2 regions of the Streptomyces sp. NPDC102514 genome follow, and region 2 is predicted to be linked to the other one. Evidence: riboswitches for the same ligand, from Rfam matches in the RefSeq annotation. Region 2 holds a riboswitch; the other holds the start of a gene.
What was found. A riboswitch is a leader RNA that binds a small molecule or an ion and turns the genes downstream of it on or off. The one in region 2 is predicted to bind cobalamin.

Region 1 (5,229 bases), on a different contig from region 2:
CGCAGCACGCCCAGGACGGCGGGTACGTCGAGGTCGTCCTCCCAGGCGGCGCGCAGCTGGTCCCGTACGGGGTCGGGGATGGGGCCCGAGGGCCGGGTGGCCCAGCCGGCGACGGCGCCCCGCCAGTGCTTCAACTGGTCCTCGGCGTCCGTGAGATCGGCCGCGTCGAGCCGTAGCTCCTCGTCCCGGGGGCGGGCGAGCAGGGCGAGGCGCAGGGCGGACGCGCTCTCGTCGTCCTGTGCCACCGCGCTCCCGATGTCGGCCGGGGCGACCTCGACGCGCAGCACGCCCGCCGCCTCGTCGGCAGTGCTCGCGCTGCCGGGCGGCCCGTCGGTCCGGGCGCGCACGCTCAGCACCTGGGCCTCGCCGAGGCCGAGGCCGCTGTCCCGTTCGTCCTCGAACGGCCGGATGCCCAGCGCCCTGGCCCGGGCCCGCAGTTCCGCGCGGTCCTCCGTGCCGGTCAGCACGGTCCACACGGGGGTCCCGCCGATCTCCAGGGCCCGTACGAGGACGTCGGCGGTCAGGAGCACGCGCAGGCCGGTGGCGTCGGGGCGCTCCACCCGCGCCTCGACGCGGGTCAGGCCCCGGCGGGCCGGGGTGGCGGTGACGGGGTCGCCTGTTCGGGCGTCGGTGATACGCAGCACGGGCTGAGCGTAGGCGTGCGAGGGGCCGCGCGCAGGGATGCCGACATCATTCCGGACACGCGTTCGCGAGTTCCTGGGGCGCGGGACGGCTCACGGTGCCCAGGAAACGCACGTGCGGCCGGCCGTCGGGACCGTCGGAGTCGTCGCGGGTGACGGCGGTCCGTACGCCGTAGACCTCGGCGATGAGGTCCTCGGTGAGTACGTCGCCCGGTGTCCCGGTGGCCACCACGCGGCCCTCGCGCAGGACGACGAGCCGGTCGCAGTACATCGCCGCGAGGTTGAGGTCGTGCAGGGCGACGACGCTGGTGACCGGCAGCGAGGTGACGAGGTTCAGCAGGTCGAGCTGGTGCTGGATGTCGAGGTGGTTGGTGGGTTCGTCCAGGAGGAGTTCACGGGGTTCCTGGGCGAGGGCGCGGGCGATCTGCACGCGTTGGCGTTCACCGCCGGAGAGGGTGTGCCAGGACTGGTGGGCGCGGTCGGCGAGGCCGGTGCGGGCCAGGGCGTCGCGTACGGCCTCCTCGTCGGCCTGCGACGGGGGTGTCCAGGCGCGGCGGTGCGGGGTGCGGCCGAGGCGTACGACGTCCAGGACGCTCAACTCGACCTGTGTGTCGGCCTGTTGCTCGACCACCGCGATACGGCGGGCGATGTCGCGGCGGCCCAGTTCGCCGAGGGGGCTGCCGTCGAGGGTGACCACGCCCGAGGCCGGGGCGAGGACGCCGGAGAGCAGCCGCAGGAGGGTGGACTTGCCGGAACCGTTGGGCCCGAGGAGGCCGACGGTGGTGCCGGGGGCGGGGCTGATACTGACGCCGTCCAGGATGACGCGTCCGTCGGCGGTCCGGGTGACGCGGCCGGCCCGGAGGCCGGCATCCCGCACGGCCGTACCCTTCTCGACGCCTTCCGCGCGCCCGGCGGCGATCCCGGCGCCCTCGGTGGTCCCGGCACCTTCAGTGGTCCCGGCGTGCTCGGTCGTCATCGTGTCCTCCGCGTCCGGTACAGCACCAGCACGAACACCGGTACGCCGATGAGTGAGGTGACCACACCCACGGGCACCTCCTGGGGGTCGAGGACGGTACGGGCCAGGGTGTCCACCCACACCAGGAACACCGCGCCGGCGAGGGCGGCGACCGGCAGCAGCCGGGCGTGGCCGGAACCCACCACCGCGCGGGCCGCGTGCGGCAGGACGAGTCCGACGAAGCCGATGGCGCCGGCCGAGCTGACGAGCGCGGCCGTCAGGAGCGCCGTCACGCACAGCAGCACCAGCCGGGTGCGGGCCACGGACACCCCGAGGGTCGCGGCGGCGTCCTGGCCGAAGGCGAACGCGTCCAGCGTGCGCGCGTACGCCAGACAGACCGCCAGCGCGACCACCAGGACCGCGAGGCAGACCCAGACGTCCGTCCAGCCGACCCCGCCCAGCGAGCCGAGCAGCCAGAACAGCACCCCTCGGGTGGTCTCGGCGTCGGCGGCGGTCATCACCACGAAGGAGGTGAGCGCCGAGAAGAGCTGCATCGCGGCGACACCGCTCAGCACCACGCGGTCCGTCGTCCCGCCGAGCGTGTGGCTGAGCAGCAGCACGAGTCCGAACGACAGCAGCGCGCCGAGGAACGCGCCCGCCGAGACCGACACCAGGCCGCCGCCCGCGCCGAGGACGACCACGACGACCGCGCCGGTCGAGGCTCCGGAGGACACCCCGAGGACGAACGGGTCGGCGAGCGGGTTGCGCAGCAGGGACTGCATGACCGCGCCGCACACGGCGAGTCCGGCCCCGCAGACGGCGGCCAGCAGGGTGCGCGGCAGCCGCAGCTGCCAGACGATGCCGTCCCGGATGGGGCTCAGCTCCGTACTCCCCCAGCCCAGATGGGAGGCGACCACGGACCAGACGTCGGCGACGCGGATGTCCGCCGGGCCGATGGTGATCGCGACGGCGACGGAGGCGACGAGCAGTGCCACGCCGGCCGCGCAGAGCAGTCCCACGCGCGGCCGTGCCATCCGGCGAGTCACCCCGTGAGCCCGAACTCCCGCAGGGCGGTGGCCACTTGTTCGACGCCCTCGACGGTACGGATGGTCGGGTTCATGGCCTGCCCGCTGAGCAGGACGTACCGCTTCTTCTTCACGGCGGTCATGTTCTTGGTGACCGGGTCGGACTCCAGGAACTCGATCTTCTTCTTCGCGGACTCGGCGGTCTGCGACTTGCGGGTCAGATCGCCGATGACGAGGACGTCGGGGTCGCGGTCGGCGACCGTCTCCCAGTTGATCTGGGGCCATTCCTCGTGGGTGTCGTCGAAGACGTTCTTCGCGTCGAACGCCCGGGTGATGATGCCGGGGGCGCCGCAGCAGCCGGCCATGTAGGGCGACTCGGAGTTGGCGAACCAGTACAGGAGGGAGACGTCCGAGGCGTCGATGCCGGCGGTGGCCTTCTGCATGCGCTGCCGGAGCTCGGCGACCAGCTTGTCGCCCCGCTCCTCCACACCGAACACCTCGGCCAGGTCGCGTATCTCCCCGTAGATGGCGTCGATGCCGAGGGGCTTCTTGCGGGCGCCGTCGCCGTCCCCGGTGTTGTCCTTGCCCGCGCAGTCGGAGGGCGAGACGTACGCGGGTACGCCGAGCTTCTCGAACTGCTCGCGGGTGGCGACGCCTCCCTTGCCGAGCGTGGACACGAACGAGGCGGCGACGAAGTCGGGGTCGGCGTCCAGGACCCGTTCGAACGACGGGTTGTTGTCGGCGATCCGCTTCACCTGCGCGTCGGCCTTCTCCAGGCCCTTCATCACCGGGTCGGTCCAGGTGGCGCTGCCGGCCATCCGGTCGGCGAGGCCCAGCGAGAACATGATCTCGGTGGTGCCCTGGTTGAGGGAGACGGCCTTGCGCGGCGGGGACTCCACGCGGACGGTGTGGCCGCAGTTCTCCAGGGTGACGGCTGCCGCGGAGTCCTTGCCGGCTGAGCCGGACGAGTCGGCACCACCGCACGCGGTCAGCAGAACGACCCCGGAAACGAGCAGGGCGGCAGGGCGGGTGGGGCGTGCGATGGGCACGGAAGTTCCTCAGACGTCGAGGGCTCGAACGCGGAGCCCGGTCGTACGGTGCTCCCCCGCCGTCTCGGGACCGCGGAGGCCGCCAGCAGGTCTTCGGACTCGGGTTCACCCGGACGAGGCGCCTTCCCGGACCGTCGATCCGGTCCAGTGGCCGATGCCCCGCCCGTCACCCTCACCGCTGCGCGTCAGCTCCGGATTTCCACCGGATTCCCTGACCCACGTACATGGGTTCGACTGGCTTTCGCAAGCTATCACGGCGGCTTTCACGGCCGTGCGGCAGTGCGGTGGGGGCTCGGTCGCGGCTCGGCGAGGGCTCGACGGGAATGCCGGTCTCCGCCGCCCGTTTCGTACGTTTCTCCTGTTCCGGCGGTGTTCACGGCGGCGCCACGCCCGTGCCCCCGCGGCCTGAATGAGTGGTTCCGTTCAGCGCGCCGCTCGGAGGCACCGGAGGACCGACCCATGCCGCAGGACCAGCCCATGACCGGAACCGCCGGAACCGCCGGAATCACCGGACCCGCCGGAAGGGACATGGCCGGAAGGGATCCGTCCGGGAGGGGCCCGGCCGATGGGGAAGCCGCGGCGGCCATCGACCGCCGTCGCTTCCTGCTCGTCTCCGGCACCCTCGCGATGGCGGCGGGGGCGACGGCGGCAGCGGGAGCGGCGACCCTCGTCCCGCCGCAGCGCCCCGGCCCCTCCGCGGCACCCGCGGCCGAACAGGTGGCCCCGCGGCCGGCCCGTGCCACCCGGCGGCCGGCGCCGTACGCGGCCACCACCCTGGACATGACCGCCCGGCTGAGCGGAAGCCCGCACTCCGGCAGCTACCGCCGACTGGTCACGGGCCCGGGCCGGCCCCTGGTCGTACGGGAGGAACTCGCCCCCGCCGCCACCGGCCGCCCGGACCGGCGGACCCCGCTCGCGTGCTTCGTCCAGTTCACCGACCTGCACCTGACCGATGTGCAGAACCCGCTGCGCACGGAGTTCCTGCGCTCGGGCGGGGCCGCGGCCTGGCGTCCTCAGGAGGCGCTGACCGTGGCGGGGGCCGTCGCGCTCGTGGAGCAGGTGAACGCGCTCGCCGAGGGCCCGCACACCGGTCTGCCGCCCGCCTTCGTGATGACGACCGGCGACAACATCGACAACAACTCCGCGCTCGAACTCGACTGGTTCCTCACGCTGATGAGCGGCGGCCGGATCACTCCCGACTCCGGCGACCCGTCGGCGTACGAAGGCGTCCAGGACTCGGGGCTCCCCCTCTACTGGCACCCGGACGACCCGGGCCTGCGCGACCTGGACAAGCGGCGCGGGCTGCCCGCCGTCCCCGGTTTCCTCACGGCCGCGCGGCGGCCGGTGACCAGCCCGGGGCTCGGCATCCCCTGGTACTCGACGGTGGGCAACCACGACGATCTGCCCGGCGGCTGCCTGTCACCCGCGCTCGGCGACTTCGCGACGGGCTCCCGCAAGCTGATGTCGGTCCCGGACACGGACACGGCCGCCTACGCGAAGGCCCTGCGGACCGGCGACGACCCCAAGAGCGAGGTGCTCGAAGCGATCCTGCGACGGCA
Region 2 (5,229 bases):
GAGCAGCTGGAAGCCGCCGCAGATGCCCAGCACGGGGCGTCCTTCGGCGGCCCTGCGCACCAGGGCGTCCGCGAGGCCGCGCCGCCGCAGCCACTCCAGGGCCTTGACCGTGCCCCGGGTGCCGGGTACGACGACGAGGTCCGCGTCGACCAGTTCCTCGGCGCGGTCCACGAACCGCACGACGACGCCCGGTTCGGCGGCGAGGGCGTCCAGGTCCGTGAAGTTGGACATCAGGGGGATCGCGCAGACGGCGACCCGCAGGATGTCCTCGCCGACGGGGGAGGAGACCTCGGACTCGCGCACCGACCCCCGCAGGGACACCCTGAGCCCGTCCTCCTCGTCGATGCCGAGGCCGTGCCGGAAGGGCAGGATGCCGTAGGTGTGCCGCCCGGTGAGCCCGCGCAGCATGTCGACGCCGGGTTCCAGCAGAGAGACGTCCCCGCGGAACTTGTTGACGAGGAACCCTGCGACCAGCTCCTGGTCCTCGCGCGACAGCAGCGCCACCGTCCCGAAGAACGAGGCGAAGACACCGCCGCGGTCGATGTCCCCCACCACGAGGACGGGCAGCCGCGCGTTGCGCGCGATGCCCATGTTCACGATGTCGGTGCGCCGCAGGTTGATCTCGGCGGGACTGCCCGCCCCCTCACAGATCACCGCGTCATACGTGCCCCGCAACTCGGCCAGACAGTCCAGCACGGTCCCGAGCAACGCCTCCTGGCGTCCGCCGTGATAGCCGCGCGCGCTCAGCTCGCCCACGGGCCTGCCCATCAGGACGACCTGGCTGCTGCGGTCACTGCCCGGCTTCAGCAGGACGGGGTTCATGAGCACGGAGGGCTCCACCCGGGCGGCCTGCGCCTGCATCGCCTGCGCCCGGCCGATCTCGGCGCCCTCGCGGGTGACGAACGAGTTCAAGGACATGTTCTGCGCCTTGAAGGGCGCCACCTTCACACCCCGCCGCACCAGCCACCGGCAGATCCCGGCGGTCACGACGCTCTTGCCCGCGTCGGAGGTCGTCCCGGCGACGAGCAGTCCGCCACCCGGTCCGCCACCCGTTCTCCCGCCCGTTCCCGCGCTCATGACGTACGCCCCTTCGCCTTCGGCACCAACGACGTGGCGAGCAGCCGCCCGGCGACACTCGCGCCCAGCGCGAGCAGGCCCACGCGGCGCGAGAGCCGGACGGCCCGCTCGATGTCCCCGACCTCCACGGCCCGCCCCGGACCGTTGAGCACGGGCCGGTGCTCGACCCGTCCCGCGTACGAGAGCGTGCCGCCGAGCCGTACCCCGAGCGCCCCCGCGAACGAGGCCTCCACGGGCCCGGCGTTGGGACTCGGATGCCTGGCGGCGTCGGCGCGCCAGGCGGTGACGGCCCCGCGCGGATTCCCCCCGGCGACGGCGGCGAGGACCGCGGTCAGCCGGGCCCCGGGCCACCCCACCACGTCGTCGAGCCGGGCGGACGCCCACCCGTACCGCCGGTGACGGGCCGACTTGTGCCCGACCATGGCGTCCAGCGTGTTGACGGCCCGGAACCCGACCAGTCCTGGCACGCCCGCGACCGCGCCCCACACCAGGGCGCCCACGACGGCGTCGGAGGTGTTCTCGGCGACCGACTCGACGACCGCGCGGGCGATCCCGTCGGCGTCCAGCGCCTGCGGGTCGCGCCCGCACAGATGCGGCAGCCGCTCCCTGGCCACCTCGATGTCCCCGGCGGCCAGCGCCCCGCCGACGGCCCGCGCCTCACGGCCGAGCGAGGTCCCGCCCACGACGGCCCAGGTGGCGGCGGCGGTCAGCGCGACGGAGGCGACGGGGGAGGTGCGCAGGGAACGCTCGGCGGCCACGGCGAGACAGACGGCGCCGCCCGCGCACACGGCGGTGTGCAGCGCCCCCCAGCCCCGGTGGTCGCGCCACAGGGCGCGCTCGACGGCTCCCGCGGCCCGCCCGAACGCGGCGACCGGATGCCCTCGGCGGGGATCGCCGAGCAGCAGGTCACCGAGGAGGCCGGCGGCGGCACCGTACGCGAAGACGCGCTCGGCTCGCATCGGTTCAGCCCGCCGCTGGTTGAGGCGAAAGCCTGGTACCTGGCCCGGGCACACTGGTCCACAACAGGTGGGCGCGCATGGCGATATGTCCTCACTCAGGGTGTCCACGCCCTGGTTCGACGAGACCGACGGCGAGAGTTCCTGGCTCCCGGGGGTTCGACTCCCCGGTAACAGTGGCGGGACCGCGCCGGATTCGCACCGGCTTCCTCTTCTGCCGACGTACATGGCCTCGGCAGTCCACCACGGTCCGCGAACACCCGTCAACTTGCTGTTGACCTGCGACGGGAGAGTGTGCCGAGGCCCACACACGGACACGAGAAGGCCCCGCCGACCAGGTGGTCGACGGGGCGGTCCCGTACGGAACGGACGTGCCGCGAGGGTCAGGCGACGATCAGATAGATCCCGTACGCCACTGCCGCCGCACACGCGGCGAAGCAGGCGTACGCGCCGGTGACCGCGAGGGTCGCGGAGCCACCCTGCTCCGCGGCCGTCTCGCGCTTGGTGAGGCCGACGATGCCGAGGGTGAAGAGGCCCACGAGGGCGACGGTGGCGATGAGGCTGACTCCGAACACGGAGCCGAGGGCTGCCCAGTCGATCTTCATGCGGTTCGTTCCTTACACCGTGGCCGGACGGGCGGGCTCGGCGTCCGGGCCCGGGATGGTGGTCTTGAGGTCGCTCGCGGCCGGGGCCGGGGTGACCGGACCCGCGGGAGGCGGGGTGACGGCGGCGATCGCGGTGGTCACGACGCCCGCCGGCTCGTGGTCGTCGTTGACGTTGTCGACGGTGACCGGCTGGCGGCGGGAGAGCGTCCAGATGACCGCGGAGCCGGCGATCAGCAGCGCGCCGGTGAGGATGATGCCCCAGGTGCCCTGCTTGGTCAGGAACTCGGCGCCCGCGCCGACCAGACCGGCGGCCGGGAGCGTGAGGCCCCAGGCGACGAACATGCGGGTCGCGGTCGACCAGCGGACGACACCGCCCTTGCGGCCCAGACCCGAACCCATCACGGCGCCGGAGCAGGACTGCGTGGTCGAGAGGGAGAAGCCGAGGTGCGAGGAGGCCAGGATGACCGTCGCGGCGCTGGTCTGGGCGGCGAAGCCCTGCGGCGGCGCGAGGTCGGTGAGGCCCTTGCCCATGGTGCGGATGATGCGCCAGCCGCCCAGGTAGGTGCCGAGCGCGATGGCGATACCGGCCGAGACGATGACCCACAGGGGAGGGTTCGAGCCGGGCGCGAGCACCCCGCCGGTGACCAGGGCCAGGGTGATGATGCCCATGGTCTTCTGTGCGTCGTTCGTGCCGTGGGCCAGCGAGACGAGGCCCGCGGAGGTGATCTGACCCGCGCGGTAGCCCTTGGAGGTCGCCTTCTCACCGGCCTCCCTGCTGATCCGGTACGTCAGCCGGGTGGCGAGCATCGCGGCGAGTCCGGCCACCACGGGTGCGGCGATCGCGGGGAGGAGGACCTTGGTGATCACGGTCGAGCCGTTCACCGAGGACCAGCCCGCCGACATCACCGCGGCGCCGATCAGGCCGCCAAAGAGGGCGTGGGACGAACTGGAGGGCAGACCCAGCAGCCAGGTCAGCAGATTCCACAGGATGGCGCCGACGAGCGCCGCGAAGATCACTTCGGTGCGGATGCCCGCTTCGTTGATGAGGCCGCCGGAGATCGTCTTGGCGACCTCCACGGAGAGGAACGCACCGACGAGGTTCAGTACGGCGGACATGGCCACCGCCGTCTTGGGCTTGAGAGCGCCGGTCGAGATGGTCGTCGCCATCGCGTTGGCAGTGTCGTGGAAACCGTTCGTGAAATCGAACACGAGAGCGGTAACGATCACGATTCCGAGGAGGAGCGTGATGTGTTCCATTTACCCAGGCTTCTGTTGGACGACAGTGGCACGGGGAACGTAAGCAACCTGGGTGAACGGAAGATGAACTGAGTCGGGCGGTGGGGTGACCCAATCGAGGTGCCGTCATTCCGCTTGTGTCGAAGTGGCGGCGACGGCTCTCGAAAGTCCCGGAAAATCCTCGAACAGAGGCGGAACCCAGGGGTCCGCTACCCGGCTCACCCCCTCGCGAAGGCCTTCAGCTGGGACAGCGACCCGTTGAAGAGATTCTGGTCACCCGGCAGGCTGCCGCTGTTGTCGTACTGCCAGAACGTCCAGAAGTTCCAGCCCGAGGGCAGCGACCCCGAGGTCGCGTCGTAGTGGGCCAGCCACAGCGGATGGTTCGAGGCGAACGCGGCGCTGTTGCCCGTGCACGTCTTCCACCAGGTGTAGTTGGTGTAGATGACGGGCCGGCGGCCGGTCTGCCGCCTCACCTCGTCGCTGAAGGCCCTGATCCAGCCGACCATGCCGCTCTTGCTCAGCCCGTAGCACTTCTTCTTCTTGTCGTACGGGTTGTACTCGATGTCCAGCGCGGGCGGCAGCGTCCAGCCGTCCGCCCGCCAGGCGCCGCCGTTGCGCACGAAGTAGGCGGCCTGCTCGGTGCCCGACGACTTGTCCGGCAGCGCGAAGTGGTACGCGCCGCGGATGATGCCCGCGTTGCGCGCGCCGTCGTACTGCTGGGCGAAGTACGGGTTGCGGTACGTGCGCGACTCGGTGGCCTTCACGTAGACGAAGGTCGCGCCCTTGCTCCTCGCGCTCGACCAGTTCACGTTCTTCTGGTGCGAGGACACGTCGTGCCCCTTGGGCTTGCCGGCGGCCGAGGCCGGCACCTCGACGAGTGCGGTGCCGCCGAGCGCCAGCGTCGCCACGGAGGCGGCGACGAGACGGGCGCGCTGACGGGACGATTTACGATCACTGGCCATGTTTTCCCCCGGAATGGCGACGTAAGTGAAAAATCTTCCAGAGGCTACTGGAAGATCCCTCACGGTCCGTCGCGCGCCGGTCATTCGCTCCGGCGGTCGATTAATACCTTGTATTACCTTTCGGACGTTCGGGTTCCGCCCTACAGTGCCCTCGCCCGAACGGAGCAAGGGGAGAGCAGGGCCGAGCCGGGCCGAGCGGGCACGGGCGGCTGGCAGGATCGCGGCATGGCTGAGCAGCGGCGGGACGCAGGAGACGGACGAGGCTTCGGGGAGACGGGCGCGTCCCGGCCGGGGGAGGCGCTGGAGCGGGCGTGGGACGACCTCGTGGCCACGGCCCGCCGCACGGTGTCCGACGGGCTGGTCGTCGGTACGTCGGGCAACGTCTCCGTGCGC

Region 1: it holds a riboswitch for cobalamin, as region 2 does, so the genes downstream of both, ACZ60E_RS35035 (ABC transporter substrate-binding protein) here and ACZ60E_RS23140 (cobalamin biosynthesis protein) in region 2, are expected to answer to the same signal.

Annotation. Positions count from the first base shown of each region.
Region 1 covers NZ_JBVJLW010000017.1:7,643-12,871, reverse strand. The annotation lists gene ACZ60E_RS35050 (hypothetical protein) at 1-644, opposite strand, end outside; gene ACZ60E_RS35045 (ABC transporter ATP-binding protein) at 691-1,518, opposite strand; gene ACZ60E_RS35040 (FecCD family ABC transporter permease) at 1,614-2,630, opposite strand; gene ACZ60E_RS35035 (ABC transporter substrate-binding protein) at 2,639-3,670, opposite strand; cobalamin riboswitch at 3,738-3,924, opposite strand; gene ACZ60E_RS35030 (TIGR03767 family metallophosphoesterase) at 4,199-5,229, shown strand, end outside.
Region 2 covers NZ_JBVJLW010000009.1:3,811-9,039, reverse strand. The annotation lists gene ACZ60E_RS23145 (cobyric acid synthase) at 1-1,077, opposite strand, end outside; gene ACZ60E_RS23140 (cobalamin biosynthesis protein) at 1,074-2,036, opposite strand; cobalamin riboswitch at 2,153-2,293, opposite strand; gene ACZ60E_RS23135 (hypothetical protein) at 2,417-2,638, opposite strand; gene ACZ60E_RS23130 (inorganic phosphate transporter) at 2,651-3,895, opposite strand; gene ACZ60E_RS23125 (lysozyme) at 4,093-4,836, opposite strand; gene ACZ60E_RS23120 (class II aldolase/adducin family protein) at 5,062-5,229, shown strand, end outside.